Regions from separate parts of the Rhodococcus sp. NPDC078407 genome, predicted to be linked through region 3. Evidence: riboswitches for the same ligand, from Rfam matches in the RefSeq annotation. Region 3 holds a riboswitch; each other region holds the start of a gene.

Region 1 (10,355 bases), on a different contig from region 3:
CGCGTCGGGTCGGACGACACTGGGAATGCGGTGCCCAGGGGCCACCCTTTCGAGAGCATCGAGCCGCTGCTCGAGGGATGCATCGAGCAGATCCGCGCCGTCCAGGTGCAGACAATCGAAGAAGTAGGGCTGCAGCAGCAGTTCGTGCGCGCTCTCCGCGCCGAACCTGCTCATCGTTTCCTGGAACGGCCGCGGCCGCCCACTGTCGTCGAGCGCCAGGGTCTCCCCGTCGAGAACCACCGACTCGCACGGCAGGGCCAGTACCAGTTCCACCAACTCGGGCACGCCCGCAGTGACGTCCCGCAAGGTCCGCGTGAAGATACTGACGTCTGTTCCGGATCGGTGCACTTGAATGCGCGCGCCGTCGAGCTTGTACTCGACGGTGACATCGCCGTTCAGTTGCTCCCATGCCGCGCGGAGACAATCAGCGGGCGATGCCAACATCGGCCGCACCGGGCGTCCCACCTCGAGCCGGAACGCATCCAGCGCCTCGACGCCACCGGTGATCGCGGCCACGGCGGTGGCAGACAGGCGACCCGAGAGCATGAATGCTCGACGCACCGGGGCCTGCGGAAGCTTCGTTGCAGCAGCGACGGCGTCGACCATGATTCCTTCGAGTGCTCCCTGGCGGAGCTCTCCCGTGACGAGCCTGATCAGAAACTGTCTCTCCTCGGCGGTGCAGCGCGACAACAGGTCCGTCAGCAGCGTTCCTCGTCGCGCAGCCGACCCGGCGCCCGATGTCGACGCGACCGCGGTGATCGCATCGTCGACCTCGGTGACCGTCAACGTGGAGACCTCGGCGGAGGTGACGTCGAGATCGGCCAGAGTGCGCCAGCCGACTCCGATCCGACCCTGTGGCAACTCCCCCGACAACCAGGACACCGCGGGTTCGATGTCGCCGAGTTGCGCCTCGGCGAGCAGCGCGCTCAGCTGCTCGATCTTGACCTTGCGTGAGCGCGTCGCGGCCACGGCACGGGAGGCTTCGACAATCCTGGACATCAACACTCACCGAACATAACTGCACCTACCGACAGGCCTACCCAACCGGGTCATTCCGCAGGCTCCACCCCCGCCTGACATCCAATTGTTACCGGTGGGACTCCTGCGGCCGATGTTCTGGCTGTTACGTTCGATTCATGTCAGCAGCGCCCGGGCAACCTGCATGGCGGATCGGTCAGCTGAAGCCCAACACCCGGTCGCCCCAGGCAGCGCGCATGTCACCATCGGGGTCCTCGACCAGGGTGTCGGATGCATCGATCACCAGGGTCCAGCGCGCTTTCTCGGTGTACGGAGCCCAATGCTTGGACGCGTCCAATGCTGCGGGCACCCCGTACCTCGCGAACGCGAGCCACCGTCTCTGCATTCGCGCCGCCACCGCCATCGCCTGCTTCCGGCCGCCGAGCCAGAACGTGGGGTCGCGGTTCATCGTCCCGAAATTGCCGAATACGTACGGCAGTTCGGTCGCGTGGCCGGCTCCCACTCGCGCAGCCTTGAGCATCGGCGTCGCGTGATCGAATCGGTACATCCACGTCGGCGCGTGCCTGCTGTGCGCGTCGGCAATCCACATACTCGGCATGACGAATCCGGCATCTCGCGACATCGCCTGCGCGCCGGCCGGTTTGTACCTGTCCGGGTAGGCCGCCATGATCTCGGCGATGCGATGAGCCGGCAGATCGGCGTGATCGTGTGCGATGGCCCGGAACATCTCCGAGACGGTGTCGGAGGTGATCGGCATCAGCGGGGACTTCATGAACCGGAAGATCGACGGCTCGTCGTGGTTGGTGCCGATGATCAGGGGAATCTTGTGGGACAGCCCCTTCTGGAATGCAGCCACCGGGTAGCGCGGAACGATGTCTCCGTCCACGACCGGCGAAAGACCAAGGGTTCCCGGCACTCTCGTCGGAACCTCGTAACAGAGTGTGTCCCCCGCAGCGACCAGCCTGCTGAAATGCATGTCGAACAGTTCGCCGATGTCTTCCCGGTCCACACCCACCAGTTCCAGAAATCTCGACGCCACCGCGGCACCGCGGTGAGGGCCGTAGACCGACGTTGCAGGAGCACTCTGCACGATGGCTTGCTGAAACAGACCCTCGGCCTTGGGCGACGTCATCAGAGTGGTGACCGAAGCGCCCCCGGACGATTCACCGAACAGGGTGACGCGATCGGGATCGCCGCCGAAAGCAGAAATGCAGTCGCGTACCCATTCGAGTGCGGCGATCTGGTCCCGCAATCCGAGATTGGTCTCGAAGGTGTGCTCGTCGGTGGAGAACGACGAGAGGTCGAGGAACCCGAAGGGACCGAGGCGGAAGTTGACGGTCACCACCACCACGTCGCCGTTCTCGCTCAGGTTCCGCCCGTCGTACACCCGCTGTGCAGCCGATCCGATCGAGTACGCGCCGCCGTGGATCCACACCAGCACCGGCCGCGCCTCGCCATCGGGCCGGGGGGCCCACACGTTCAGCGTGAGGCAGTCCTCGGAAATGGACAGCGACGGATCGATCGGCACCGGACTGTCGCGACCCTGTGGTGCCATCGCGCCGAACTCGAGACCGTCGAGCACGCCGGACCACGGCTGCAGCGGCCGCGGCGATCGGAACCGATGCTTGCCGACGGGTGGTGTTGCGTAGGGAATACCCCGCCACGCCACGATCGGCGATGCGTCGACGGCAACCGGGTCGACGGCAACCGGGTAGCCCAAGACGTCGCCGTACGGTGTGCTCGCCAGCACGGTGTAGTCGGACGCGGCGGAGTCGGACGCGTTGACCATCGATCCTCCTGTTCGGTCGCTGCCCAACGTACCAACATCGGCCCTGGGCTCGGCGACGTCACGTGCGGCCACGACGCCCTCGAGCGAAGGAATCGACGATGAGAAGAATCGGATGTGCCACAGCGGCAATCGTGGCAGTCGGCCTACTGTCCGCCTGCGGTTCGGGTGAAGGCGACGGGCCGATGGCGACGATCATCACCGACCGCCCCACCCCGATCAGCGCACTTCCGACGACAGCCGGTACCACGCCGACATCGCCACCTGCTTCCACGACGCCGCCGGCGTCCGTCACCACCGTGCCGGTAACCAGTCCACCTCCGCCCCAGGCTGTTTCGGAGAAGTACGCGGGTAAGGCGCCTGGTTGGTACTACTTCTCGAGCCCCAGCGGGAAGTTCGAGTGCGGCATTGCCGTTCTCGAGTCCTCCATTGCCGGATGCCACGGTTCACTCCCTGATTCGGCACCCGATGTTTCCGACAGTGGGGCGTCGGGAACAACGGTGAAACCGAATGCCGTGCAGCTGATCGCGGGGTCCCCGGCGAAGTTCGAGACTCTGGGCGACCCCAAGTTCCACCGTTTCGACGGACCCGCGGCCGCCCTGCCGTACGGCGAGGTGCTCACCGTCCCCGGCAGCGGATCCAGCAACGGCCTCCAGTGCAGTGTCGACGAGCAGGCCGGGGTCACCTGCACCGATCAGGTGGGCCACGGTTTCACCGTCTCGACCGAAGATTTCGACCTTCGTTGACGGTCTCGTTCGCGCAGCGAATTACCAGGCGTAATGTCCGAGGACGGTACGACAATCCCTGCCGTACGGTCTCCCCAGCGGCCGACGTCCCTACACGCGGCCAGAAGGTGCGTCACTCATGAATCAGTCCTCCGACCACCACACAGCGAAGGTCATCGGCGTCAGCGTCGCCGCTGCTGTGGGCGGCTTCCTCTTCGGCTTCGACAGCTCGGTCATCAACGGGGCTGTCGACTCCATCGAAGATCACTTTTCACTCGGTTCGTTCACCACCGGGTTCGTGGTGGCGATCGCCCTGATCGGATGTGCCGTAGGTGCCTGGTTCGCAGGCAGCCTCGCGGACCGCTGGGGACGCAAGAAGGTGATGCTGTTGGGCTCCGCCCTGTTCACCATCTCTTCGATAGGATCCGGATTCGCATTCAGCGTTCCCGACCTCATGCTCTGGCGAGTACTGGGCGGGCTGGGCATCGGTATCGCGTCGGTGATCGCACCGGCCTACATCGCCGAGATCGCTCCCGCGAAGTGGCGCGGCTCCCTGGCCTCGCTGCAGCAGCTGGCTATCACCATCGGCATCTTCGCCGCCCTGCTGTCCGACGCCCTCCTCGCGGGGGCTGCCGACGGGGCATCGAACGACTTGTGGTTCGGAGTCGAAGCATGGCGTTGGATGTTCCTCGTCGGCGTCGTACCGGCACTGGTGTACGGGCTGCTGGCAACACTGATTCCGGAATCGCCGCGCTATCTGGTGGGTCAACACCTCGACGAAGAAGCCGCGAGAGTGCTCGCCGAGATCACCGGCGAATTGCACCCCGACGAGCGCGTACACGAGATCAGGCTGACACTGCGTAAGGAGTCACGCTCGTCGTTCGCCGACATTCGCGGTCCGAAGTTCGGCCTGCAACCCATCGTCTGGGTGGGCATCACGATGGCCGTGCTCCAGCAGCTGGTCGGTATCAACGCGATCTTCTACTACTCGACAACGCTGTGGCGCTCGGTCGGCTTCACCGAGGATCAGTCGTTCACCACCTCCGTCATCACCGCTCTGATCAACGTCGTCATGACGTTCGTCGCGATCCTGTTCGTCGACCGCATCGGCAGGCGCAAGCTGCTGATGGGGGGCTCGATCGGCATGTTCGTCGGACTCGTCATGGCGTCCGTGGCGTTCTCGCAGTCGATCGGCAGCGGCGACGACGTCACGCTCCCCGCTCCTTGGGGTGCGATCGCGTTGATCGGTGCCAACCTCTTCGTCATCTTCTTCGCCTCGACATGGGGTCCGATCATGTGGGTCATGCTCGGTGAGATGTTCCCCAACCGCATGCGAGCCATGGCTCTCGGCATCGGCACAGCAGCCAACTGGATGGCCAACTTCGCCGTCACACTTGCATTCCCGCCGCTGACCTCGTCCGTCGGGCTGTGGGTGATCTACGCAGGTTTCGCCTTGTTCGCCGCGCTCTCGTTCTTCTTCGTCAAGTCCAAGATCCAGGAGACCAAGGGCATGGAACTCGAGGACATGCTGGGATGAGTCCGGGCCGCAGATACAGGGGCGGCAGCGTCGACACCGGGTGACCGGTGTTACTGTCGCTTTCGTTCTGACACGGGGTGTGTCCGCCGATGCGGATGCTGAGATCAAACCCGCCGAACCTGATGCAGGTAATACTGACGAAGGGATGTCAAGGCGATGACGCCTGTTGTATCTGCGGACCCAGTCCGCTTCACCGATGTTCTGTGGGATGCCTCCGAAGGCATGCGACGCGCGATCGACGATCTGAAATTTCTCCGACTGCTCGGTGCCGGGACGCTTCCGCTCGACGCCTTCCGTCGGTACCTCGAGCAGGACTCGCTCTATCTGGGCGGGTACGTGAAGTCGCTGTCCTTGTTGGCGGCACACGCACCGACCCCGCTCGCCGGCGCATTCTGGGCGAGCGCCGCCGCGAGCACCATGGATGAGGCAGCGTCGCACGAGGCCATGCTGACCAGCGGATCTCTGCCCCCGTCGACGGAGAAGCCTGTGCCCTCGCCTGCATGCCTGGGATACACCTCGTATCTGACCGCAACCGCAGCAACCGAGCCGTATCCCGTCGCGGCTGCGGCGGTGCTGCCGTGCTTCTGGATCTACGCCGATGTCGGTCGTACTCTCGCCGAGGCCGCGAAGACGGTGCTCGATCGCGATCCCGATCACCCCTATGCGCAATGGGTCGCTTCGTACGATGCACCCGAATTCCATGCCATCGTCGAAGCCGCGAAAACCTTCGTGGACGACGCCGCCGCGGCTGCGACTCCGGATCAGCGCGAACAGATGATCGATGCGTTCCTCGTCGCGTCGAGGTACGAATTGATGTTCTGGGACAGTGCTTTACGTCCGACTCCGTGGCCCCTGGTCGAGAGTGCGGTGTTCGCATGAGAACCCCTCGAATACTCGCAGCGCTGGCAGCGGCAGTCGTGGCGACGACCGGACTGGCAGGATGCTCGGAATCGGCAGATTCCGACACCATCCGCTTCGCCCTCGACTGGACGCCGAACACCAATCACACCGGCCTGTACGTTGCCCTGCAGGAAGGCTACTTCGCCGACGCCGGGTTGGATGTAGAAGTTCTGCCCTACAACAACACCGCGGCAGACACTCTTGTCGATGCCGGCAACGCCGAATTCGGTATCAGCACACAGAGTTCGGGCGTCTTCGCCACCTCGGCAGGCGCACAGACCGTATCCGTTCTCGCCCCGCTGCAGCATTGGGCGACGGGCATCGGAGTTCGCGCGGACCGCGACGACATCCCGAGCCCGAAGGCACTCGACGGCAAGGTCTACGCCGGCTTCGGCGAGGCCGGCGAGCAAGCCGGACTCGAGAAGGTCATCCAGAACGACGGCGGTGCAGGCGAATACGAGACCGTCGTACTGGGCACCTCGGCGTACGAGGCCGTCTACTCCGGTACCGCCGACTTCACCGTCTCCTACTTCGCGTGGGAAGGCATCGAGGCCGAGCACAGCGGAACCCCCATGAAGTACTTCGATTACATCGACTATGGATTTCCCGACGCCTACGCCATTACCATCAGTGGCAACGAACCCTGGCTGGCTGCCCATCCGGACGAGGCGAAGAAATTCGTGCAGGCACTCCAACGCGGGTATCAGCTCGCCGCCGATGATCCCGACAGAGCCGCACAGGATCTGATCGACGCCAATCCGGGAACCTTCACCGACGAGTCGCTCGTCTTCGAGAGCCAGAACATGCTTGCGACCGAATACATGAAGGACGCTTCCGGCGAGGTCGGAAGACAGAGCCTCGACAAGTGGACGGCCTATTCGAAGTTCCTCTACGAGAGCGGAGTGCTGGCCGATGAGAACGGCGAGCCTCTGACCGTGGAGCCGGACTGGTCGACCTACTTCACCAATGACTACCTCGGCGATCGATGAGCCGGTAGCCGCTGACCGAGGTTCGTACTCGTTCAGCGGTATTCGAGCCTCGCTGCGCTGGGCGTGGCCTGCGCTCACCGTCGTCGCTGCACTCATCGCCGCGTGGCAGATCTACGTCGAGACCAGCGGCATCCGGCCGCAGGTGCTGCCGTCGCCAGGCCGCGTCGTCGCACAGGGTTGGGCGCAACGCGATGCGATCGGGGAGAACGCCGCCGCCACTCTGCAGGTGACGCTCGTCGGTTTCGCGGTCTCTTTGGCGCTGGCCTGGCTGCTGGCCGTCGCGGTGGATTTCTCACCGTGGCTCCGGCGTGCGTTCGTGCCGCTCTTCGTCGTATCGCAGACACTGCCGATCATCGCGATCGCACCGTTGCTGATCATCTGGTTCGGCTTCGGTCTGCTCCCGAAAATTCTGGTGATCGCTCTGGCCACGTTCTTCCCGATGGCCATCGGGCTCATCGAAGGCTTCGCGGCAGCCGATCGCGACGCGAAATCTTTGCTCGCCAGCATGGGAGCCTCACGCTGGCAACAATTTCGGTACGTGCGGCTGCCGTCGGCTCTCCCGCGATTCTTCACCTCTTTGCGCATCGGTATCACCTACGCCGTCGTCGGGGCGATCTTCGCCGAATACGCAGGAGCCAGTGCGGGACTGGGTATATACATGAGCCAACAGAAGAACTCGTTCCGAACGGATCTGGTCCTCGCCGCGGTTGCCGTCACGGCCGTGATCAGCGTTCTCCTCTTCGTATCCACGTTCGTGGTCGAACGATTGGTCGCTCCGTGGGCACGCCACAGCTCGGCGGGTCTGCATGTCTGATCAGTCCACGTCCGACAACTGCATCGAGGTTCGCGACCTCATCACATCGTTCGGCGACAAGCTTGTGCTGGACGGAGTTTCGTTCGATGTACGGCCTGGCGAGTTCGTCTCGATCATCGGACCCAGCGGCTCCGGCAAGAGCACGGTGTTCAACATGCTGGCGAAGCTCGACAGACCCGATTCCGGAACGATTCGCGTTCCGCCGAGTGCCTACATGCCGCAGAAAGACCTGCTGTTTCCCTGGCGATCGGTGCTGGACAACACCACTCTCGGACTCGAGGTGCAGGGCGTCGCAAAGAAGGAGGCGAGAGCCCGGGCGCGGGAACTGTTCCCCGTGTTCGGCCTCGACGGCTACGAGTCGGCCAGGCCGTCCGAACTCTCCGGCGGCATGCGCCAGCGCACCGCGCTCCTGCGCACTGTCGTACAGGGTCGGTCGGTCGTGCTGCTCGACGAGCCGTTCGGAGCACTGGACTCGCTGACCCGCAGCGATATGCAATCGTGGTTGCAGCAGGTCTGGTCGGAGTTCCGGTGGACGGTCCTGATGATCACGCACGACATCCGTGAGGCGGTCTACCTCTCCGATCGCGTGATCGTCCTGTCTGCCAGACCCGCTCACGTTCGACGGCAGATCGAGGTGACGTTGCCCCGTCCACGCGGACTCGAGATCGTAACGACTCCGGAGTTCGCAGCGGTCGAGAAGCAGCTGATGGATGTTCTGATCGGTGCATCGAAGTCCTGATCGGCACGTCTTCGGTTCCGTCGGCGCAGGGTGTCACTCCGACACCGCGAATGTGCACTCACTCCTGGCCGGCCGATGACCCGCCCAGTAGCAGAGCCAATTCATCGGCAGCCGAGTACGCGGCCTCCAGGTTGGCGCGCGCTTGCGGAATGCGGGATGCCAGCGCCGGCACCCGTGGCGCGAGCGTCAGGTCGACCGGAACGAAGCGGACGTCCATGCCCAGAGCGAACTCGAGTACCTGCCGGAGTTGCGCCGTGGCGTGATCGGTCGACGCGGCGTCTGTGCCCGGGGTGTAGTCGTTCCCACGACTCGTCACCACGACTGCAGGCTTGCCGACGAGAGGCGCCGTGTCGCCGTCGAACGGGACGGTGACGCCGGGAACGTGTACGTAGTCGATCCACGCCTTCAAGGTCGACGGGATCGACCAGTTGTACATCGGCGCTCCGATGAGCACCACGTCGGCCGAGATCAGTTCCTCGATGAGCTCGGTCTGCAACGCTTCGGCGGCAGCATCGACGGATTCTTCGGATGTCCGCAGGTGCGGTGCCCAGTGCAGCGCTGATGTAGGTAAGTGCGGCAGGGGATTCAGATGTAGGTCGCGATGGATCACCGAATGATCGGTGCCTATCGCATGCCAGCTGTCCGAGAAGCGGGCAGTGACCTGGCGGCTGATCGAACGAGCCGGATCTGCGGACGAATCGAGGTGTAACAACTGCGGCACTGACACACTCCTCGCTATCGGGTGCTTCGAGCCTATTCCTGCCGTCCACTTCTATCCTGGTCGAATGGACTTCCGATTCGTCGTACCCGCGCTCGACTCTCGTTCTGCCACACGGCTCGCGGCCGTCGTTCACGAACAGACCGGCGACGACGTCGATGTGCGTATCGGAGATTCGCCGCTTGCGCTCGACGAAGCAGCGCGAGGTGCCGTGCTCGAACTGCTCACGCAACTGGCAAGCGGCCGAGCGATCGCAATCGGAACTGTGGACGAGCTCCTCACTACCTCGCAGGCCGCTGCGGTACTCGGAGTGTCCGACACCTATGTCCGACGGTTGGCCGACTCGGGCGATCTACCTACCGAAATGCGCGGCACCCACCGACGATTCAGGCTCGAAGATGTTCTGCGGCAGCGTGACCGGTTCAAATGACACACACCGTCAGCCGGCCTCGCGCTCGAAGTGCTGTGACTGGACGGTCGTCAGATCGCGAAACGCCTGCCCGGCGGCCTTCCACAGTTGTTCGGAGTCGATGTAATCGACTCCGCGGATTTCGACGTCACCCAGGTACGCGCCGACATCCACCGACAACATCCCGATGACGGACGACACGTCGACGTCGAGATAGACCGACTGTGCGTTCTGCAGCTCCCGGAACTGGACCGAGAAGAACTCGGCAGGAATTCTCCGATCGACGAACTGCGCGATGAGAAACACGAAACGCGACGCGTGGGCTGCGCCCGATCGGTAGGAATGCTCCATGATGAACACCTCTCCCCACGGTCGACAGCACCCCTCGCACTGTCGACCGTTGAGCTCGCTGAAACTCGATTGTCGATGCACGGACGAACTCTCGAACATCGATTCGACCCAGTGGCAAAACAGGGAGCTCGTCCTACGAGCGCAAGATTAATCGGGCTAATGTCCCGTTTCCCCGAGATGGAACAAGTTGGTGAGGAATCACAACGAAACCTGCTCAGCGAGTTGGCCTCTACTGAAATGATCCCAGCGGAGCGCGATCAGGCGTGTCCAGCTGCCAGAACTGCCAACCGTCGCGCTCCTCGACATCCCCGCTGATATGGGTGGCGACGGCGCTGGCGGCGACGGACGGGTTGTCGAACCGTCGCCCCTCCATCGGTCCGGCAGTGATCTCGAGTCGCTGGGTCTCGGG
Region 2 (10,355 bases), on a different contig from region 3:
GCGGAGATCATGACGTTGCCGTTGCCGCCGGTTTGCATCACCCGGGCGGCGACGGTGACGTCGACACCGAGCCAGTCCGATCCCACCTGACGCGGACTGCCGGTGTGAATTCCAACCCGCATCGTCGGGGTGTACCCGTCGACGTTCACGGCGGTGAGTGCTTCTCGTGCCGCGAACACGGCCTCGACGGCTTTTCCCGGATCGGTGAACACGGCCATGATGCCGTCGCCCAGCCTTTTCACGACGTGGCCCCCGCGGAACACGACCTCGGGTTCGACGGCTTTGGAGGCCCTTCGGAGCAGTGTCAGGGTGGCGGTATCGCCTGCGCGCAGTGACCAGGTCGAGAATCCGACGAGGTCGGTGAAGACGATGGTGACGTCCTGTTCGCCGCGGCCACGGCCGGCCCGCTCCAGGATCGCCTGCCATACCTGCAGGGCACCGAGGCCCACTTCGCGGGAAGCGCCCGGTTCGTCGTCGAGTCCGTTCGCAGCCAGGAACCTGTCGGCGACGCGGGCGACGGCCAGTGCCCTGCCTGGACCGTCGATCGACATCGGATCACCGAACGTGGGGTCGCCGGGGAGTGCGCGACGCACGCGCCGGACCGCCCCGACCACCGTGGGCGCTCGGTTGGTGGTGCGGACCCACTCCACGACCGTGGAGACCACTGCGTTCACAGCATCGAGCGTAACCCACGGTTACACATACTTCGGCTCACCCTTCGGCGCGCGCAGCGTCGCGGGCGGCACCGACCGGTACCCCGTTGGGGCCCTCCACCGACTGCGCGTAAACGCCGATTCCGTAAGCCACCGCCGCGCCGTTCTTCGCCAGTGCGGCGCGGTCGACGTTGGCCAGGGTGTCCTGGTCGGTGTGGTAATTCTCGTCGAAGGTCTGATCCGCGGTGCCGCCCCACTTCTCGGCCTGCTCGGCGGTCTTGTTCTCGTCCGCGCCGCTGAAGACACCGCCGGCCGGGATGCCGACCTCGATGAACGGGCCGTAGTCGGAACGACCGTCGAAGTCGGTGCCGTCGACAGCGACTCCCTCGGTGGCCAACCGCTCGACGAACGTCCGCTCGATGGCGTCGGATCCGGCCGGTCCGGCGGGCTCGCCGACCTGGTCGGAGTCGTCGCCGTCGTAGGCGAGGTAGCCGGCGTTGGTCGAGCCGATCATGTCGAAGTTCAAGTACAGCGCGATGTTTCGCTTGTCGTCGTCGGACAGGCCCTCGACGTACTTCGTGGAGCCGACGAGGCCGTTCTCCTCGGCACCCCAGAACGCGAACCGAACCGCGTTGGTCACCTCGGGTGCACTGCCCATCTGCAGTGCCGTCTCGAGCACTGCTGCGGTGCCGGTTCCGTTGTCGTTGATTCCGGGGCCGTCGAGCACACTGTCGAGGTGCGCGCCGGTCATCACCACGTTCTCGGTGGAACCGGTGGTGGTCTGGGCAATGATGTTGCGACTGGTGGTCGTCTCGGTTTCGGTGACGAGCGTCAGCGTCACCTCGGGTGCGGCGAGCACGGCCGCGCCGTCCTCCTGGCTGACGCCGCCGGTCGGAATCTTCGCGGTCTCGGAGTCACCGAGTGTTCCCGAGTCGAGCGGTCCGGGTTCGTTGTTGACGATGATCGCGGCGGAAGCACCCAATTCGGCGGCGACGGTCTGCTTCGCGCCGAACGGACATACTCCGCGCGGCACGACGGCGACGGCACCGGCCAGATCCAGGCCCGCGTAATCGGCTGCCTCGCACCCGTCGGCACCGGCGGGGGCTCCGACGACGCGTGCGGTGATCCCCTCGGCGGTGGTGGTCGGCGAGTAACTGAGCGCGAACACCGGAATCTCGGTGCCCGCCAGCGACAGGGTCTGCGTCTGCGCCTCGAAGGTCTCGAACTCGAACTCCGGGGTGGTCACCTCGAACCCGGCCGATTCGAGTTGCGAGACAACGTAATCGACACTCGCGTCGTATCCGGCGGTACCGGCGGCACGGTTTCCGTCGTTCTCGGCGGCGATGGCTTCCAGTTCTTCGAGGTGGCCGACGAGGGCATCCTCGGTGACCGCCTCGGACAGACCCTGACCGTCGGGTGTCGCAAAAACTCTGGCCGGTTCCTCGCCCCCCGAATCGGAGGAGGACGAGCAACCGGCCAGAATCAGAACGGCGACGGCGCTACCTGCAAGCAAGGAAATCCGCATAGCGGCCACCCTACCCAGATGGGCGTCAGGCGTCCCGGCGATTGACGACGAGCACCGCTACTCCGAAGATCACCGCAGTGAAGACGACGAAGTAGATCAGACTGCCGATCGGGCCCCAGTGAAAGTCCACGCCCGACGAGCCGCCCAGGAAATGGTCGGCGTTCTGGAACGGCAGGAACGGCTGAATCTTGTCGCCGACCTTCGGGATGAGTCCGACGAGGCTCTCGATCAGCAACGGCCACAACAACAACACGGCGATTGCGCCGGCGGACTGACGGATCAGTGCACCCACTGCCACCGCGAGAACGATCTGCACGAACGCCAGCACGGCAGTGCCGTAGATGACGCGCCAGGTGCCGTCGACGTCGAAGCTCAGCAGCGCACCGGCTTCTTCACCTGCAATCGACTTCGCCAGGAACAACGCACCGAATGCCAGGATCAACGACAGTACCGCGCCGTACACGCCGACGATCAGTGCCTTGGCCCCGAGCACCGACGCGCGATTGGTGACCGCCTGGAACGTGGTTCGGATCAGGCCGAAGCGGTACTCACTGGTGACCGTAAGGGCCGCGAGGATCATCAACACCATGATTCCCAGCCCGCCCACACCGCTGCCGACCACGTCGTACGCGGTAGTCGGCGGAAGCCCCTGCGGCGCATCCGGGCCGATCGCGGTCTTCGCGGCCCACCCGAGGATGGCTCCGAAGCCGAGCCCGAACACCACCACGATCGCGCTGCACCACCACGGCGATTTGGTCGACGTGAACTTGATTCTTTCTGCTGCCAAGACACCCATCAGAGTGCACCGCCCATCGCTTGCTGAGAATTCTGCTCATCGGCTCCCGAGCCGTGGTACTGCACTGTGTCTCCGGTGAGTTTCATGAATGCCTCCTCGAGCGACCCTCGCTGAGAGGCCAACTCGTGCAACGTTATTCCGGCCCGTCCGGCGATATCGCCGATGGCGTCGGTCGTGGAGTTCAGCACCACGAGCGAGGGCTGGAGTTCATCGGTCTTGTCCGGCTCACGCACGGTGAGGCCGGCTGTGGTCAGGGCCTGACGGAGCCCGTCGAGCTGAGGGCTGCGCACGCGCACCGACGCTTCGGAAGCGTGGTCGATGAATTCCTGCACCGAAGAATTGGAGATCAGCTTGCCGCGTCCGATGACGATGAGATGCTCAGCAGTCTGGGCCATCTCGGAGAGCAGGTGGCTCGAGACCAACACGGTGCGACCCTCGGCGGCCAAGCGCTGCATGAACTTTCGGATCCAGACGATGCCCTCGGGGTCGAGGCCGTTGACCGGCTCATCGAAGAGCAGAACTTTAGGGTCGCCCAGCAGAGCGCCGGCAAGGCCGAGCCGCTGCGACATGCCGAGCGAGAATCCGCCCGCATTCTTCTTCGCGACGTCGGTCAGGCCGACCAGCCGCAACACCTCGTCGACGCGAGACTTGGGAATGCCGTTGGACGCGGCCATCCATTCCAGGTGTGCACGCGCAGACCGGTTGGGGTGCACCCATTTGGCGTCGAGCAGAGCGCCGACGGTTCGCAGTGGCTGCTTCAGGTGGCTGTAGCTCTTGCCTTCGATCGTCGCCGTGCCCGAGGAGGGACGGTCGAGACCGAGAATCATCCGCATCGTGGTCGACTTGCCAGCGCCGTTGGGCCCCAGGAAGCCGGTCACGATGCCGGGTTTGATGGTGAAGGTGAGGTTGTCGACCGCCGTCACCGCTCCGTATTGCTTGGTCAGTCCTGTCACTTCGATCATGGGATCCACCTTCCCCGATCGCGAGCGTCGACACATCGCCCCACAGTCGCTTCTTCCATCATCCTTTCGGATGACACACACCCTGAGACAGCTGCCTGTTGCGTCGGTGACACGAGGTCGCAGTCGCAAACGCGTGCGCGTTCGCCAGGTGCGCGGAGAATTGCCGTCGGATACTCCACTACTCCGCTCGCGTTTCGCAAACGCGCGCGCGTTTGCCGGGACTGAGACCGGGCCGGGACCAGGGCGGCGCGCTGATTACATGGGTGAGCTGGCCTGCGCCCAGAATCGTTTCGGGATTCGGCCTGCGTGGCGCGCCTGGTATCCCGCAGCGACCGCGTGACGCATCGCCGACGCCATCAGGGCGGGATCCTTCGCCCTGGTCACCGCGGTCGCGAGCAGCACCGCGTCGCAGCCGAGTTCCATCGCGAGGGTCGCATCGCTGGCGGTGCCGATGCCTGCGTCGAGGATCACCGGCACCGACGCGGCGTCGACGATCATCTCGATGTTGTGGGCGTTGGCGATGCCGAGGCCGGTGCCGATGGGCGAGCCGAGCGGCATGACGGCCACGCAGCCGATGTCCTCGAGACGCTTGGCCAGCACCGGGTCGTCGGTCGTGTACGGCAGTACCTGGAAGCCGTCGTCGACGAGTTGTTCTGCGGCCTTGACCAATTCGATGGCGTCGGGCAGCAGCGTTCGCTCGTCGGCGATCACTTCGAGTTTCACCCAGTCGGTCTCGAGCGCTTCACGCCCCAGCTGCGCGGTGAGCACGGCCTCGGCCGAGCCGCGGCATCCCGCGGTGTTCGGCAACGGCGCGATGTTCAATCTGCGCAGCAGATCCAGCACTCCCGTGCCACCGGCGGCGTCGACGCGCCGCATCGCGACGGTGGTCAGTTCGGTTCCGGACGCGACGAGGGCGTCCTCGAGCACCGCCAGGTTGGCCGCTCCCCCGGTGCCGGTGATGAGACGAGAAGTGAACGTGCGATCGGCAATCTTCAGGCCAGGAGTGGAGCCTGCGGAACGACCGGTACTTTCTGTCGACATGCCGTCATCCACCCTGAACCGCCGTGAGAATGTCTATGGTCCAACCCTTTTCGACGTCGGTGGTGTCCCACCGACTCTTGGGCAGCACGGCACCGTCGACGGCGACGGCGATGCCCTTCTCGGGCATGCCGAGAAATTCGAGCAGCCGACGCATGGTCATGTCCTCGGTGAGCAAGTGATCCTCACCGTTGACGGTGATGCCGATCGCGACCTGTGTCATGGTGTCCTTTCGATCTGTGAGAAGCGTTCGGGTGTCGCTGCTTTCGCCTCGGGCAGCGTCTCGCCGGAGACCAGTGCGGCCACTGCATCGGCGGTGATGGGTGAGAGCAGGATGCCGTTGCGGCCGTGGCCGGTGGCGACGATCAACCGGGGTGAGAGCCTGCCGATGATCGGCAGTCCGTCCGGGCTCATGGGCCGCAGACCGGCGGCCGTTTCGTACAGCTCGTATTCGCCGATGCTCGGCATGAGTCGTTCGGCGTCGGCGATGAGGTCTCGTACTCCGGCGACGGTCACCTGGGTGTCCTCACCGGATTCGTATTGTGTTGCGCCGACGACCAATCCGTCGCCGCGTGGCACCAGGTAGATCGCTCTGCCGTGCACGGTTCCGCGAACGGTGCGAGACGGCGGCGGCGCGGCGCTGGGTCGACGACGCAGTCGTAGGATCTCGCCCTTGACCGGCCGGACCGGCAAGGTCGGCCACAGCGCGGCGCAGCGAGAACCGGCAGCCAGGACCACCTGATCGGCGTCGGGAATGGTGTCTACCGAACGACCGGAGAGCTGCACTCCGGCGTCGATACATCCCTGCTCCAGCGCGGAAACGAGGGCCCGATTGTCGACGGAAAGCTCCGTCGGCGCCAGCAATCCGAGCCGAATGTTCTGCGCCAGAGCAGGTTCGAGCTCACGCAGCTGCGCCCGGCCCAGAATCTCGAGTTCGTGGCCCTGTTCGCCCACCCATTCGGCGATGGTCCGCAGGTCGGCGGCATCGGCGGAGTCGAGGGCAACCGTCACCGATCCGGTCGAGGAGAACACCGAGGGTCCGGGGAGTTGTCGGGCGAATTCCGGCCACCGCGCCAGTGACGCAGCTCCGAGATGCAGCAGTTCGTGTTCACCGGGCCAACCCTCGGACAACGGTGCCAGCATGCCGCCGGCGACCCAGGACGCGCCTTTACCCAGCGCGGGATCGTGCACCTCCACTCGGTGACCGTCCCCGGACAGTCGCAGCGCCGTCGACAATCCGATGACGCCTCCGCCGATCACGACGATGTGCACGCGATTCACGTCCTCACTCCCTGCGCCCGCATGATCGGGTTCAGGTATTGACGGTAAGGGCGGCGAACCCACTCTCAGCCCCACGAACCCTGGGACTCCCGCGATCAATCTTCGTTTTACAGCCACCATGAGAATACAGTTCGGTTTGTGCATCCATCTCAGACCGCCCGCAATCAGACTCCCCGTGAGCGTCTTGCGTCCGCTCGCCTCTACCTGTGTACCGATGCCAGGCGCGACAAGGGCGATCTCGCCCAGTTCGCCGAGGCCGCGTTGTCCGGTGGCGTCGACATCATCCAGCTGCGCGACAAGAACTCCGCCGGTGAACGCGAATTCGGTCCGCTCGAAGCCAAGGACGAGCTTGCTGCGCTGGCCGTTCTGCTCGCCGCCACCAAGCGGCACGGTGCCTTGCTGGCCGTGAACGATCGCGCAGATCTCGCGTTGGCCGCCGGTGCCGACGTGTTGCATCTGGGCCAGGGCGACCTGCCGGTGCACTACGCGCGTCGGATCCTCGGTCCGGACGTGGTGATCGGTCGCTCGACGCAGAATCGGGCGCAGTCCTCGCTCGCCGCGATCGAGGACGGCGTCGACTACTTCGCCGTCGGCCCGGTGTGGCCCACGCCCACCAAGCCCAATCGGTCCGCTGCTGGTCTGGAAACTCTGCGGGCCACCGCGGACGCGCTCCCGGAGCGGCCGTGGTTCGCCATCGGCGGGGTCGACGCCACCAATGTGGATCAGGTTCGAGCGGCCGGTGCCGACCGCATCGTGGTGGTTCGAGCCATCACCGAGGCCCGCGATCCGCAGGCTGCCGCCCGTTCACTGGTTCAGGCGCTACAGGCTTAGAGCCACGCCAGCACCGACGACGGCGTCAGCACCTGCACCGATTCGGGCAACCGGTCGCGCAGTCCGCGGTCGGCAGTGACCAGCGCCGTCAGATCCCCGTCCCGGTGAGCCTGCGCGGCAAGGGTGTCGTCTCCGCTGCCGTCGGCCACGATCACCGGGATGCGCGGGTCGTCCACCACGGCGCCGCGGGCCTGACCTTCGAGGACCGCTTCGATGCGGGTGAGCCAGCCGTATTGGCCACCGGGTAGTTCGACGGTGCGTGGCAGCGTCTCGGCCAGCGAGGTGAGCAGAGCCCCGGTGGATCCGGCACGGTCCTTCCACCATCCGTTCGGCCGTGAACCCAGCACGTTGGCGGTGTCCAGCAGCACGCGCAGCGGCACTGTGCGCAGCAACGGCCAGCTCGACGCGAACCCGGGATGCAGCGGAAGATCGGCGACGATCGATTCCGGCACCCAGCGCAGTTCGGTGCTCTCGCCGTTGGGCACGGTGGTCAACGGATGGTCGGTATCGGCGACGACGGTGGTGTACGACCAGCCGCTGGCGACGCTCGCGGTGACCCGTTCGCTGCGAACGCACAGCTGTTCGGCGGCGATTCCGGCTTCCTCGTGCGCCTCGCGAACGGCCGCGTGTTCGGTGCTCTCGTGAGAATCACGGGCCCCACCCGGCAGCGCCCACGTTCCGCCCTGATGGCTCCACAGCGCGCGATGCTGCAGCAGAACGAGAGGTTCTCCGGAGTCCGACGGTGCCCGAAGCAGCAGTCCGGCGGCACCGTGTTTCCCCCAGTGCCGAGAACCGTCGTCACCGATGACCCACCCGTCCCCGTCACCTCGCATGGTCACCACCCTAGGGGAATCATCGGCCGGTAGTGACTGCGCTGTAGTGGCTGCAGTACGGCCCGCCTGCTTATATGCTCGGGTGCGTGATCGCGGCCGGCACCACCCCCTCCGCTGCCGTGCCTCCGACGACGGCCACCCCGGTCGGTGCTGCCGCCGGCAAGCCGCCGATGCGCCACACGATGCGCTCGACGCCTGCCCGTCTGGTCGCGATGGGACTCGCCCTGGTGGTGCTGTCGTTGACGGTCGGGAATCTCGCGTCCACCGCGGTCACCGAGCGGGTGGAGACCTTGGGGACGCTGCTGGTGCGGACCGAGCCGTTCGCGAACTCGGCACAGAATCTGTACGGAGCCCTGTCGGTGGCCGATGCAGCGGCGGCCACCGCGTTCATCGCCGGCGGACTCGAGCCGCCGGAGGTACGCGAACGCTACTCGCAGGCGCTCGGCGAGGCGTCGTCCGAACTGATCGCCGCCTCGGCCGGAGTGACCGAGAACGACGAGGCCACCAGTGCGGTGCTGACGCAGATCGCCGCCGGACTGCCCGTCTACAGCGGACTGGTCGAGACAGCCCGGGCCAACAACCGGAGCGGAAACCCGGTGGGCGCGGCGTATCTCGGCGAGGCGTCGACCTCGATGCAGACCAGCCTGCTGCCCCTGGCCGAGAAGTTGTACACCGAGCAGGCATCGCGGGTGTCCGCCGATCAGGAGCGCTTCACCAGCCCGCCGTTCTTCGCCATCGGTTCCGTGGTGTTTCTGCTGATGATGACCGGTCTGGCTCAGTGGTACCTCTCGCGGACCACGCGTCGAACGTTGAACGTCGGATTCCTCGGTGCCACAGTCGCTGTCGCCGGTTTGCTCGGGTGGATGCTGGTGGTGGGAGTGATCTCCTCGATCGCCACCGACCGCGCCCTGGATCGTGGCGTGTCACCGCTGAAGTCCTACACCACCGGCTTCATCATGGCGCAACAGGCCAGAGCCGACGAGACTCTCGATCTCGCGCGCCGCGGCGGCAGCCAGGATTACGGAGAATCGTTCGACGCCAGCATCTCTCGGATGTCGCAGATGTTCGAGGGAGACGCCGCGGTGATCGACGCACTCAACACGTGGTCCGCGTCGCATGCACGCATCGACTCCGCGCTCGACGCCGGCGACTTCAACGGTGCCGTCGCCATCGCCGCCGGTACCGGTCGGTCCGATTCGGCGGCCGCCTTCGCGGCGTTGGACGGCGTCCTGGTCGACGGCATAGAGAATGCTCGACGCGAACTCCGGTCCAACATCGACCGTTCGGTGTGGGTGCTGTCCGGCTTGTCCAACGGCGCGTTCGTGCTCACCGTCGTCGCCTCGGTGGCGTTCGGCGTCGGCTTGTTCCCAAGATTGCGTGAGTACCTGTGAAACGCCTGCTCGCCGTCGGAATCCTGACCACCGCTCTGCTGGTCGGCTGCGCGCCGCCGGAAAGCCCTGCGCCACAGGTCGATACGACGTTCACCGAACCGCCGCTACCGGACGGCGCATCCGTGGCCGCTCGGCCCACCGAGACCCCCGCCGACGACGAATGCGCCCGTCCCACCGCGAGCCTGCGCCCACTGCCGACCGGAACGGACGCCCCGCCGGTACCGCAGCCCACCGTCGACGCACTGCGCGCAGAGGGCCGCTTGGTCGTCGGACTCGACACCGGCAGTAATTTGTTCAGCTTCCGTGATCCGATGAGCGGGCAGCTGGTGGGGTTCGACGTCGACATCGCGCGGGAAATCTCACGAGACCTGTTCGGCGACCCGAACCGGTTGGACTTTCGCATCCTGACCTCCGCGCAACGTCTGGAAGCTCTGCAGAATTCGACGGTGGACATCGTGGTCAAGACCATGACCATCACCTGCGCTCGCCGCCAGGACGTGCAGTTCTCCACCGTGTACTTCCAAGCGCAACACCGCATTCTGGTGGTGCAAGGGTCCGGCATCCGCGGTGTCGACGACCTGGCGAACAAACGCGTCTGCGCCGTCGAAGGAACCACCTCGCTTCGCAGACTGCAGCGAGTGCAACCTGCGGCAACCGTGGTCACGGTGCCGATGTGGTCGGATTGCCTTGTGGTGCTTCAACAACGACAGGTCGACGCCATCAGCACCGACGACGCCATTCTCGCCGGCCTGGCTGTCCAGGATCCGTACCTCCAGATCGTCGGCGAGAGCTTGAGCCCGGAACCGTACGGGGTCGGGATCAATCGAGAGAGCGAGGATCTGGTGCGATTCGTCAACGCAACGTTGGCCCGCATCCGCGCCGACGGCACCTGGAACAGCATCTACAACCGGTGGCTGACGGTGCTCGGCCCCTCTCCCGGTCCCCCCAGCGCGTCGTACAGCGACTAGGGGCCGACATGACGGACGACGGGCTCTCATGACAGACGACGAACAGCAACCCACTGCCCCCGCGGACAGGACACAGG
Region 3 (10,355 bases):
GTCACGCACTGTGGCATCGGCCACATCGCGGACGTGGAGGAGGTCGACTCGATGAACGAGCGAAATGCCGTCGCATCGGATCCGGGCGAAGTGATGCTTCAGGCCAGGAACGTCAAGTTCGACTGGAGCGATCTGCCGATGCACTGGGTGCCCGGCGATCCGTACACCACGCACGTGCTCAACGTGCTGCACCTGATTCTGCCCGCCGGCGAGCACTGGTTCGTCGATACGTTCAAAGAAGCTCTGCCCTACATCGACGACGAGAAGCTGCGCGACGACGTCATCGGCTTCATCGGCCAGGAAGCAGTCCACGCCGAGGCCCACACCGGCGTCCTCGTACACCTCGAGGCCAATGGACTCGACCCGAAGCCGTTCACGGATCAGATGGACTGGACCTTCGGCAAGGTGCTCGGAGCCGACTCGGTCACCAGCCTGCGCTCCAAGAACAACCTGGTCGAGCGACTGGCCCTGATCGCCGCCATCGAACACGTCACGGCATTTCTCGGCGACTGGGTGCTCAACGCCGACGGCCTCGACCGCGCGGGCATTCACCCCACCATGCTCGATCTGCTGCGTTGGCACGGTGCCGAAGAGGTGGAGCATCGTTCGGTCGCCTACGACACCCTGCGCTACTTCGACAAGCGCGAGGTACGACGCCTGCGCACCTTCGTGGTGGTCGTTCCGCTGATGGCGTACATCTGGCAGCGCGGAATCATCTTCCTGATGAAGAACGACCCCGAGCTTCAGGGTGCTCCCAGATCGGTCCGTAAGCCCCGATCGGCCCTGTGGCGCAAGTCGGTTCGCCGCGGCACCCTGCCGGCACTGACGCACGTCGGCCGCAGCATGTCGCGCTACCTGAAGAAGTCGTACCACCCGAGCCAGGAAGGCTCCACCGCTCAGGCCGTGCGCTACCTGGCGTCGTCACCCGCCGCTCAGGCCGCGGCGCGGTGAAACTTTCGACGCGTCGCGTTCCGCGGTTGCTGCCCAAGGACGCGCCACCGGATCTGCGGGGACGGGCTCGGCGCGATCGCTCGATGCAGATGCTCGGAACGTTCCTCAACGGCTACATGCACGCCACTGCCGGCAAGGAGTACGACGACGCCGTCGCCGGCCACAACCCCGATTCCGCGCTGCGGCTGGTGGTCGTGGACCGCGAGATAGTCGCCGAGGACAACGATGTCGCTGCCTTGACCCTCGCGTCGCCGACGGGGGAGCAATTGCCGACCTGGCATCCCGGCTGCCACCTCGATCTGCACCTGCCGTCGGGTCGCCGTCGGCAGTACTCACTGTGCGGTGATCCGTCCGACCGCAGTTGCTACCGCATCGCCGTCCGCCGAATACCCACCGGCGCAGGCGGATCCATCGAGATGCATGCGCTCGAGCCCGGCACCGAGGTCACCGTCCGCGGCCCACGGAACGGCTTTCCCTTCGTCGCCGAGGGCAGTGCGCTGTTCATCGCCGGCGGCATCGGCATCACCCCGATCATCGCCATGGTCCGTGCGGCAAGGATTCTCGGGATGGACTGGCAGTTCGTGTACTGCGGTCGCTCCCGCGACACCATGCCCTTTCTCGACGAGATCGAGAGCTGGGAATCGGATCGAGTTTTCGTCCGGACCGACGACGTGCACGGCTACCCCGCCGAGGGTGAATTGCTCGAGCGCGCCCCGGCCGGCGGTGCCGTCTACTGCTGCGGACCCACCCCCATGCTCGACGCCGTCCGCCGCGACTTTCGCGAGTGCCCCGCCACCGCACTGCATTTCGAGCGTTTCGGCCCGCCGCCGATTCTCGACGGCCAGCCGTTCCAGGTGCAGTTGATCAGCACCGGAGCTGTGCTCGATGTGGCCGCCGATGCTTCCGTATTGACCGCAGTGAAGGAACAGAAGCCCAATATCGCGTACTCGTGCCAGCAGGGCTTCTGCGGTACCTGCAAGGTGCGTGTGCTCTCCGGCGAGCCCGAGCATCTCGAAACGCGATTGACCCCCGAAGAGCAGCGAGATCACATGCTGATCTGCGTCTCACGTGCTCGCAGCGCGCGTCTCGTACTCGATCTATAGAACGGAATGGCATTGAGCAGCAACGCAGTTCGGACGACGGTCGTCAACGAGGGTATTCGGTTGGCGGTGTTCGAGAGCGGTAACCCCGACGGTGACCCCATCGTCCTCGTGCATGGGTGGCCCGACACTCACGAGCTGTGGAGCCACATCGTGCCGCAGCTCGAGGACCGCTTTCGGGTGATCAGCTACGACTCGCGCGGAGCCGGCGAGAGCACGGTGCCCACCGAGCAGTCGGCGTACAAGCTCGCCCGGCTGGCGTCGGACTTCTACGCCGTGGCAGATGCGGTCAGCCCCGATGCACCGGTACACGTGCTCGCACACGACTGGGGCGCCGTCGAGGTATGGGAGGCGGCGGCCCAGCCGCAGGCGAGGGATCGAATCCGCTCGTACACATCGATTTCAGGACCCAACCTCGACCATCTCGGCAAGTGGTCGCAGTCTCGGTTGCGTCATCCCACGGTCAACGGCATCAAGCAGGTTCTCGCCCAGGTTCGGGCATCCTGGTACACCGCCACCTTCCATGTCCCGATCCTTGCCAACCTGCGAATCAAACGGCAGTTCGCCAAGGGCTGGCCTGCATTCCTCGAGGAGTTCTCGGGCGTGGACCCGGCGCTCGTCACGCAGAACCCCACCCTGTGGTCCGACGCGACCAACGGAACCAAGCTTTACCGGGCCAACATCATTCCGCTGCTGACCAATCCGCGGGATCGCTACATCGACATCCCGGTGCATCTCATCGTCAACACCGAGGATGTCGCGGTGCGTTCGTACCACTACGACGACACCGGCAAGTGGGTGAAGAACCTCACCCGCAACGACATTCCGGCGGGGCACTGGTCGCCGATCTCGCATGCCGACGACATTGCACGATTGACGCGAGAGTTCATCGACTCGCTGGCCTGAGCCCTCGTCGGATCACTCGGCCAGATGCCCCCGCAGCGTCGAGGACGTGTATTCGGATCGAAACACGCCGCGCTGCTGCAGGATCGGGACTACGTGTTCGACGAAGTCGGCGAGTGAGTCCGGGTAGCGCGGGCACATGAGGTTGAAGCCGTCGGCACCGCGGCCGATCCACGACTGCATCTCGTCGGCGACGGACTCCGGTGTACCGATCATCGTGGCGTGTCCACCACCGGCAGCGAGGGTGCCCAGCAGTTCCCGCACGGTGGGAGCATCCTTCTCGACAATCCGCAGAATCGTCTCGTAACGGCCCAGCGGTCCGGTGAACTCGGACGCCGGTGGCAACGTCGGCACCAGGGAATCCAGTTCCCAAGCAGCACAGTCCTGCCCGGTGAACGTCGACAACATCGCCAGTGACTGCTCGGTAGGTAGTAGCTGATCCAGTTCGGCCTTCTTGCGTCGGGCCTCGTCCATCGTCGATCCGATGTACGTCACCAACCCCGGCATGATGCCCACTGCTGCACTGTCGCGGCCCGCGTGGGCGATGCGCCCCTTCATATCCTCGTAATAGCTCTGCGCTGCAACGAGATCGTAGGCGACGGCATAGATGGCCTCGGCGTACGTGGCAGCGAGATCCCGACCCGGCCCCGACGCCCCCGCCTGGAACAGCACCGGCCTACCCTGCGGCGACCGCGGCACGGTCAACGGACCGTCGACCCGAAAGTGCTTGCCGTCGTGATCGATGGCATGCACCTTGGCCGGGTCCGCGTACGCTCCAGCGCGATCGAGCGTCAACGCGTCGGCGTCCCACGAATCCCACAGCGCCAGAGCCGTATCGACGAACTCCTCGGCGCGCGCATAGCGCTCCTCGCGAGCCGGGATGGCGTCCATCCCGTGATTGCGTGCTTCGGCGTCGAACATGGAGGTGACGACGTTCCAGCCGGCCCGACCGCCGCTGATGTGGTCCAACGACGCCAGCATGCGCGCGGCGTGGAACGGCGTGTAGAACGTCGACGACACAGTGGTGACCAGACCGATGTGGGTTGTCGCTCTGGCCATGGCGGCCAGCGCAGTGATCGGTTCGAGAAACCAGGTTCCGGCTCCGGCCGGATCGCGAACGGAATGCCCGTCGGCGAAGAACACCGCGTCGAACTTTCCCCGTTCCGCGAGCTGTGCAAGCTCCTCGTAGTACGAGATATCGCCGAGATCTTCCACTCGCGAATCGGGGTGCCGCCACGCTGCACTGTGATGTCCGCAGCCGTACAGAAACGCGTTGAGGTGCATATCAGTTCTTGACCAAACCGCCGTCGACAACGAGGTTCTGGCCGGTCACCGAGCGCGCCCACGGCGAGGCGAAGAACAGCAGGGCATCGGCGAACTCCTCCGGCGTGGTCACGCGCTGCAGCGGGGTCGAGGCCGCGATGTAGTCGAAGACCTCGGCCGGGGTCGCGGCGCTGGCGTCGGTGGTGCGCAGCAGTCCGCCGGAGACCATGTTGACGGTGATGTTGTCCGCGCCCAGGTCCACGGACAACGTGCGCGTCAGTGAGAGCAGTGCGGCCTTCGAGGCGGTGTAGTCGTGGTACGGCACCACCGGATTCTGGAACAAGTTGGTGCCCACGTTGATGATTCGACCGAAGCCCGCCTCACGCATTCCCGGTAGGGCCGCCTGCGTGGTGAGCAGCGCCGCGCGAACGCTGCCTCGCAGCTGAGCGTCGAACCGATCCCAGGTGATCTTGTCGGCCTTCGGTCGAGCATCCCCGTCGAACGAGAAATCGGCCAGTGCGTTGTTGACGACGGTGGTGATCGGAGTGCCGAAATGCGCACGGGCCGAATCGAACACCGAGGCCACTGCGCTCTCGTCGGTCACGTCGCCCTGAACCGCGATCGCGTTCTCGCCGAGCCTGTCCGCCAACGCCTCCGCCGCCTCTTTGCTGGCGCGGTAGTCGATCACCACACGTGCGCCCTCACCGGCGAACGCCGCGGCGATCGCTGCTCCCAGTCCGCGGCCGCCGCCGGTGATCAACACTGTCTGCTCGTCGAGTCTCATGCGCTACGCCTCTCGTTCGAGGTCAGGACCGTCGCGAGGGACAGGAAATACCGAAACATCACGACATTCCCTTCGCTGGTCCTAACCAGATCAGGTTCGACGGGTGTGATCTCAGCCCTGACGGGCACCCCGTGTCGCGGTCGACTGTACCTGTAGCGGCCTCTACCGGTTTCTTGTGCTTGGAGTAGACAGCGGAATACGACCGTATGCCGTGATCATCCGATGACAGCCCAGCCGTGAGGCGGAACGCTCACTCGCCCGTCGTTCAGGCTCGCCTCACCGGCCAACAATTCGGTGCCCTGGACTGGGTGGTCGATGGCATCGTCGCCGAGGTTCAGCGCCACGGTAATCGAACCGTCGTCGGCGAAGGCACGGTAGACGAGCGCGGTGTTGGTCAATTCCAGCGTCTGCGTGCGTGCGCTGTACAGCCACGGGTTGCGACGTCGGACGCCGATGAGCTCCTGGTGAATGTGGAACACCGGCCAGCCGTACGGAGCCAGATCCTCGGATGTCTCCGGGTATTCGGGACGCACCTCGTCGTCACCACCGACACGATCTTCCTTGATGCCGCGGAAGGCCTGCTCGTCTCCGTAGTAGATCATCGGCATGCCGCCGACGGTGAACAGAACCACCAACGCGTGCACCAAGTGTCGCTCGTCTTCGATGACGCTGGCGATGCGATTGACATCATGATTTCCGACAAAGGTGGCGGGAACGAAAGCGTCGAGCCAGCCGTTGTGGCGCTCCAATGCATGCGAGAGCTCGAAGAAGTTCTTTTCGCTCAGCCCACTCCAGATCGCCTTCCACAGCTCGTACTGGGTGACCGAGTCGAGCATGGACGCCGACACGATCCGGTCGTAGTCGCCGTGAATGACCTCGCCGAGAAAGTATGCATCCGAATGCTTTTCGCGAACCTTCGGCAGCACCACGGACCAGAACCGGGGCGATACCGCATAGGCTGCATCGAGTCGCCAGGCGTCGACGCCGCGGTCCAGCCAGTGCGACAGTACGTCCACGACGTACTCCTGCACGTGCGGGCTCTCGTGGTTGAGGGCAACCAATTCGTCGTGGCCCTCGAAGTTGTGGTGCGTCGGCTCGTCCCCGGACCAGTCGAGGTGGAACCACCCGGCCGCCTCGGAGTCCGGGCCCTCGGCCAGGGCCTCACGGAACTTCGGGAAGCTCTGCGCCACATGGTTGAAGACGCCGTCGAACATCACCTTCAGCCCGCGTGAGTGCGCCGCGGCAATCAACGAGTCGATGTCCTCGTCGGTGCCGAGCCTGCCATCGATGTGGTAGTAGTCGACGGTGTCGTAGCCGTGCTTCTCGGACTCGAAGATCGGCCCGAGGGCGATACCCGACGCACCGAGTTCGAGCGCGTAGTCGAGCCATTTCTCGATTCTGCTCAGCCGGTGCAGGTCTGCCTGCGATTCACCGTCCCAGCCGTGCACCGGCGCACCGGTGAAGCCGAGCGGGTACAGATGCCACCAGATGGCGTGCTTCGTCCACTCCATCATGACTCCATGATCGAGTCGCGGCCCAATTCGGCAGCACCAGCGTGACCGGACAAACTGGTCACAAGATCGAATTCCGCAAGCAGGCAACGCAATACGTGCGCCACGCCTTCTTGCCCGCCGAGCGCGAGGCCGTAGAGGAACGGACGGCCGAGGAGAACCGCGTCGGCCCCGATCGCCAAGGCCTTGGCCATGTCCGCCCCGGTCCGTACGCCGGAGTCGAACAGGACCGTCAGTTCGTCACCGACCGCATCCACGATCGACGGCAACGCGTCGAGAGATGGCCTGGCACCGTCGATCTGACGACCACCGTGATTGGAGACCACGATGCCGTCGACTCCGTGCGCGGCTGCTTCACGGGCATCGCCGACTGTGCATATTCCCTTGAGGACTATCGGACCGTCCCAGTGCTCACGGAGAAACGCCAGGTTCTTCCACGACAGCCCGGGATTGGGGAACATCTGCGCCCAATGCATCGCGGCCGCAACGGGATTCTCCTCCGCCGGCTGGGCCAATCCGGCCTGGAACGCCGGATCGGTCAGGTAGTTCTCGATGCCGAGGTTGGCCAGGAACGGGAGGTAGCCGCGATCCAGATCGGCGGGCCTCCAGCCCAGCAACGTCGTGTCGAGCGTGAGCACCAACGTGGTGAATCCGGTGTCCTTCGCGCGCTGCAGGAAGCTCAGCAAGACGGATTCGTCCGTGGGCCAGTACAGCTGATACCAGCGCGGCGCATCTCCACCTGCCTCGGCGATCTGCTCGAACGAATGCGATGCCTGGGTCGAATGTATGTACGGCACACCGAGTTCCGCAGCAGCGCGGACAGTGGCCAACTCGCCCTCGGGGTGAGCGAGCGTCTGAATTCCCACCGGTGCGATCAACAGCGGTGCAGGCATGTCGGTGCCGAGCACGGTGCAGGCGTGGTCACGGGCCGCCGAGCTGCGCAGCATCCGCGGCGCGATTGACCATTTGTCGAACGCCGTCCGGTTGGCTCGCGCCGTCGATCCGCTGCCCGCGCTCGCCACGATGTAGCCCAGAGCCTCGGGCGACAGCTTCTCGGCGGCCTGATCCTCCAACCTCGCCAAGTTGGTCGTGATCGGCGATGTCTGCTGGGCGAACATCCCGGCGGCATAGATGCCGAGTTGGTGATCGCTGAAGTTGCTGGGCCTGGCCTCGGTCATCGTTCGACCCTACCGGGGCACCGCCGACGATCGGGCGAGAAAGGCGTCCAGCAGAGTCGAGCACCGCGCCCGAGCTGCGAGTTCCGCGTCGGCGATATCCCTCCTGATCTCGTCCACGTCCACCTCGTGTTCGACGCCATCGCGGTCCCATGCGGCCGCCCACGCATCGTAGGTATCGAGGTCGATCTCGGGATGGAACTGCAGTCCGAGGTGTGGGCCGAGAACGAACGCTTGTTGCGCGGCCCGGTTGCGGGCGATCACGGTGGCCTGCGGCGGCGCAGAGAAGGTGTCGCCGTGGAACTCCATCCATGGGCCCGGAGCTATGAACGCGGGATCGGAGGTCTCGACGTCGACGAATCCGTATTCGGGCTGCTCGGACTTGCGTACCGATCCGCCGAGAACGCGAGCGAGCAGCTGGCCGCCGAAACACACACCGAGAATCGGGACCTGCGCATCGATCGCCTCCTGCACATACGCGATCTCCGGAGCAAGCCAGGGCAGCGTGTCGTCGTACGCGGCGTCGGGTGAGCCCATGATCACCACCATCGTCGCGTTGGACAGTGTCGGCGGCGCGAGATCGGGGCTGTGGTCGAAAGAATGTACGTCCATCCGGAAACCCCTGGTGCGCAATTCGTCGGCGAGGGTACCGATGTCGCGACGTGCCAGCTCCGGATCTCGGTCGTGGACGAGCACCACGGCACGCAGGTCGTTCGAGAGTGTCACAGGGCTCCTTTACGGTGTTCGTGCACACCGTACGACAGACTGGATCCGATGCCACCTCGTAGACGCACTGCCCGATCCACCACTGCCCGCACCGTCAAGGCCGGGCAGAGCAGCGCTGCGCGAAAGTTCGCGGCCGCGAAGAACGGTGAGCCTGCTCCGAAGAGAACAGCAGCAAAGAAAGCCGCACCGCGCAAGAGAGCAGCCCCGCGCAAGACCTCGCCACGCAAGTCCGCCGTCCCGGATCTGCGGGTTCCCGATCCCGGCGAGCGGGTCTGGGTACTGGACGTGCCGTTCGAGGACAGGTCGGCGGCGGGTGCGGCCGGAGCGCGCTGGTATCCCGGCCCTCGGGTGTTCGCGTACTACGGCACAGAGTTGCCGGAGTACCTGCAGCCGTACGAGTCGATGCCGTACAGCCTGCAGCGGTGGCTCGAGGACGACGCGAACGACACGTGGCGCGACGAGGTGGTGCGGGAGCGGGCAATGCAGCCCAGAGACACTCAGCTCGAATCGGTTCGGCGCCATTTGGCCGCACTCGAGGCCGGATTCCCGTACTTCGCGCAGATGGACTCGACGGGTCTGGGAAAGACGCTGGCGGTGTGCGAGGCCGTGCGGCAGATGTCGGCCGCCGAGATCGGCACGGTGCTGGTCGTGGCCCCCAAGGGTGCGCTGCCGGGATGGCGTCGCACCATTGCCGACAGCGAGGCCGACATCGAGCCGTCCGACCGCAAGCGGTGGTTGCTGATCACCTATCAGTCGACAAAGAAGTTGCTGTCGGTTCCGCCCGAGACCGATCTGGGCAAACGCAAACGGACACAGAACAAGCGAACCATCTCGCTCGGCGAGCTACGGTTCGACATCGACGTGGTGATCGCCGACGAGTCACACGCGCTGATGAACATCGAATCGCAACAGTCGCAAATTCTGTGGCGATATCAGGAGGCGGCCCGCTCGGTGGTGTGGATGTCTGCCACGCCCGGGTATCAGCCGTTGCATTTCGCATACATGGCGAGGGCCGTCGAGCGCAGCCGCGGGGTCGAGATACTCGGCGACGACGAATATCTGGGCTACGCCGTGACGATGAAGTGGGCGGAGTTCCTCATCGAATCCGGTTTCGCAGTGAAGGCGGGCAAGGCGACGACCGGTCTGACCACGTGGCGGTGGGAGCCCGAGGACGCAGCGAAGCGGGCCGCCGATATCGCATCGGTACACAGTTGGTTGTCGGGAGGGGCTGTGCCGTGGTCCATTTCGCGCCCCTCGCCGCCGACACCTCGTGAGCCACTGGGCCAGGAACTCACCGCGGCACAGAAGCGCCTGTACAACTCGGCGTGGGTCGATTACCGCAAGGAAGTCGGCTTACCCGTCTGGAAGGCCGTCGGCGGCAAGCGCGTGCTGCAGAAGAACCCGAGCACCCGCGCCGCGACGCTGCGATTTCGCCAGAAGTGTTCGTACCTGCGCATTCCCGCGTCGGCCGACCAGGTCCGGACATGGGTCAAGGCCGGCAATCAAGTGTTCGTCTCGATGTTCTACCGCGAGTCCGTGGCAGCACTGGCACAGACACTGCGGGACGAGGGGCTCGAGGTCGCGGTAGTCGACGGGAGCATGAGCAGTCCCGAGCAGGAGGCGTCGATCAGGCGTTTCCAGACCGGTGCCGCGTCGGTCATCGTCTCGACCACTACCAGCGCGATCAACCTGCACACCAACGAACTACTGCTACCCGAAGGCACCGTCTCCACCCTTGCACCGCGAGTGACGCTGATTCACGATCCCCGGTGGACCCCCATCGACATTCGTCAGATCGAGGGTCGTGCCAACCGCATCGACAAGGACCACAACCACACGACGTCGACCTGCTACTACGGATACGCCGAGGGCACCGTGGAAGAGGAGATGGTGCTCACCGGCATCGAACGCATCGCAGATCTGGGATCGATCGTGGGGCAGG

Evidence for each region. A riboswitch is a leader RNA that binds a small molecule or an ion and turns the genes downstream of it on or off. The one in region 3 is predicted to bind thiamine pyrophosphate.
Region 1: it holds a riboswitch for thiamine pyrophosphate, as region 3 does, so the genes downstream of both, ACIGGF_RS20405 (TenA family protein) here and ACIGGF_RS21945 (3-oxoacyl-ACP reductase) in region 3, are expected to answer to the same signal.
Region 2: it holds a riboswitch for thiamine pyrophosphate, as region 3 does, so the genes downstream of both, thiO (glycine oxidase ThiO) here and ACIGGF_RS21945 (3-oxoacyl-ACP reductase) in region 3, are expected to answer to the same signal.

The regions. Positions count from the first base shown of each region.
Region 1 covers NZ_JBITUQ010000023.1:69,874-80,228, forward strand. Annotated here, with positions in the region: gene ACIGGF_RS20385 (ATP-dependent DNA ligase) at 1-1,005, opposite strand, end outside; gene ACIGGF_RS20390 (carboxylesterase/lipase family protein) at 1,175-2,767, opposite strand; gene ACIGGF_RS20395 (hypothetical protein) at 2,866-3,510, shown strand; gene ACIGGF_RS20400 (sugar porter family MFS transporter) at 3,629-5,026, shown strand; TPP riboswitch at 5,090-5,189, shown strand; gene ACIGGF_RS20405 (TenA family protein) at 5,183-5,905, shown strand; gene ACIGGF_RS20410 (ABC transporter substrate-binding protein) at 5,902-6,915, shown strand; gene ACIGGF_RS20415 (ABC transporter permease) at 6,893-7,729, shown strand; gene ACIGGF_RS20420 (ABC transporter ATP-binding protein) at 7,722-8,468, shown strand; gene ACIGGF_RS20425 (FMN-dependent NADH-azoreductase) at 8,527-9,189, opposite strand; gene ACIGGF_RS20430 (helix-turn-helix domain-containing protein) at 9,254-9,616, shown strand; gene ACIGGF_RS20435 (homoserine dehydrogenase) at 9,626-9,946, opposite strand; gene ACIGGF_RS20440 (hypothetical protein) at 10,176-10,355, opposite strand, start outside.
Region 2 covers NZ_JBITUQ010000018.1:90,501-100,855, forward strand. Annotated here, with positions in the region: gene ACIGGF_RS18215 (adenylate/guanylate cyclase domain-containing protein) at 1-674, opposite strand, end outside; gene ACIGGF_RS18220 (M20/M25/M40 family metallo-hydrolase) at 712-2,178, opposite strand; gene ACIGGF_RS18225 (ABC transporter permease) at 2,204-2,974, opposite strand; gene ACIGGF_RS18230 (ABC transporter ATP-binding protein) at 2,974-3,936, opposite strand; gene ACIGGF_RS18235 (thiazole synthase) at 4,192-4,977, opposite strand; gene thiS (sulfur carrier protein ThiS) at 4,982-5,197, opposite strand; gene thiO (glycine oxidase ThiO) at 5,194-6,246, opposite strand; TPP riboswitch at 6,245-6,358, opposite strand; gene thiE (thiamine phosphate synthase) at 6,394-7,086, shown strand; gene ACIGGF_RS18255 (NUDIX hydrolase) at 7,083-7,919, opposite strand; gene ACIGGF_RS18260 (hypothetical protein) at 8,006-9,310, shown strand; gene ACIGGF_RS18265 (glutamate ABC transporter substrate-binding protein) at 9,307-10,278, shown strand; gene ACIGGF_RS18270 (tetratricopeptide repeat protein) at 10,307-10,355, shown strand, end outside.
Region 3 covers NZ_JBITUQ010000028.1:10,035-20,389, reverse strand. Annotated here, with positions in the region: gene ACIGGF_RS21965 (metal-dependent hydrolase) at 52-951, shown strand; gene ACIGGF_RS21960 (PDR/VanB family oxidoreductase) at 1,035-2,054, shown strand; gene ACIGGF_RS21955 (alpha/beta fold hydrolase) at 2,061-2,957, shown strand; gene ACIGGF_RS21950 (LLM class flavin-dependent oxidoreductase) at 2,970-4,238, opposite strand; gene ACIGGF_RS21945 (3-oxoacyl-ACP reductase) at 4,240-5,001, opposite strand; TPP riboswitch at 5,051-5,143, opposite strand; gene ACIGGF_RS21940 (alpha-amylase family glycosyl hydrolase) at 5,217-6,512, opposite strand; gene ACIGGF_RS21935 (alpha-hydroxy-acid oxidizing protein) at 6,512-7,690, opposite strand; gene ACIGGF_RS21930 (type 1 glutamine amidotransferase) at 7,700-8,413, opposite strand; gene ACIGGF_RS21925 (helicase-related protein) at 8,462-10,355, shown strand, end outside.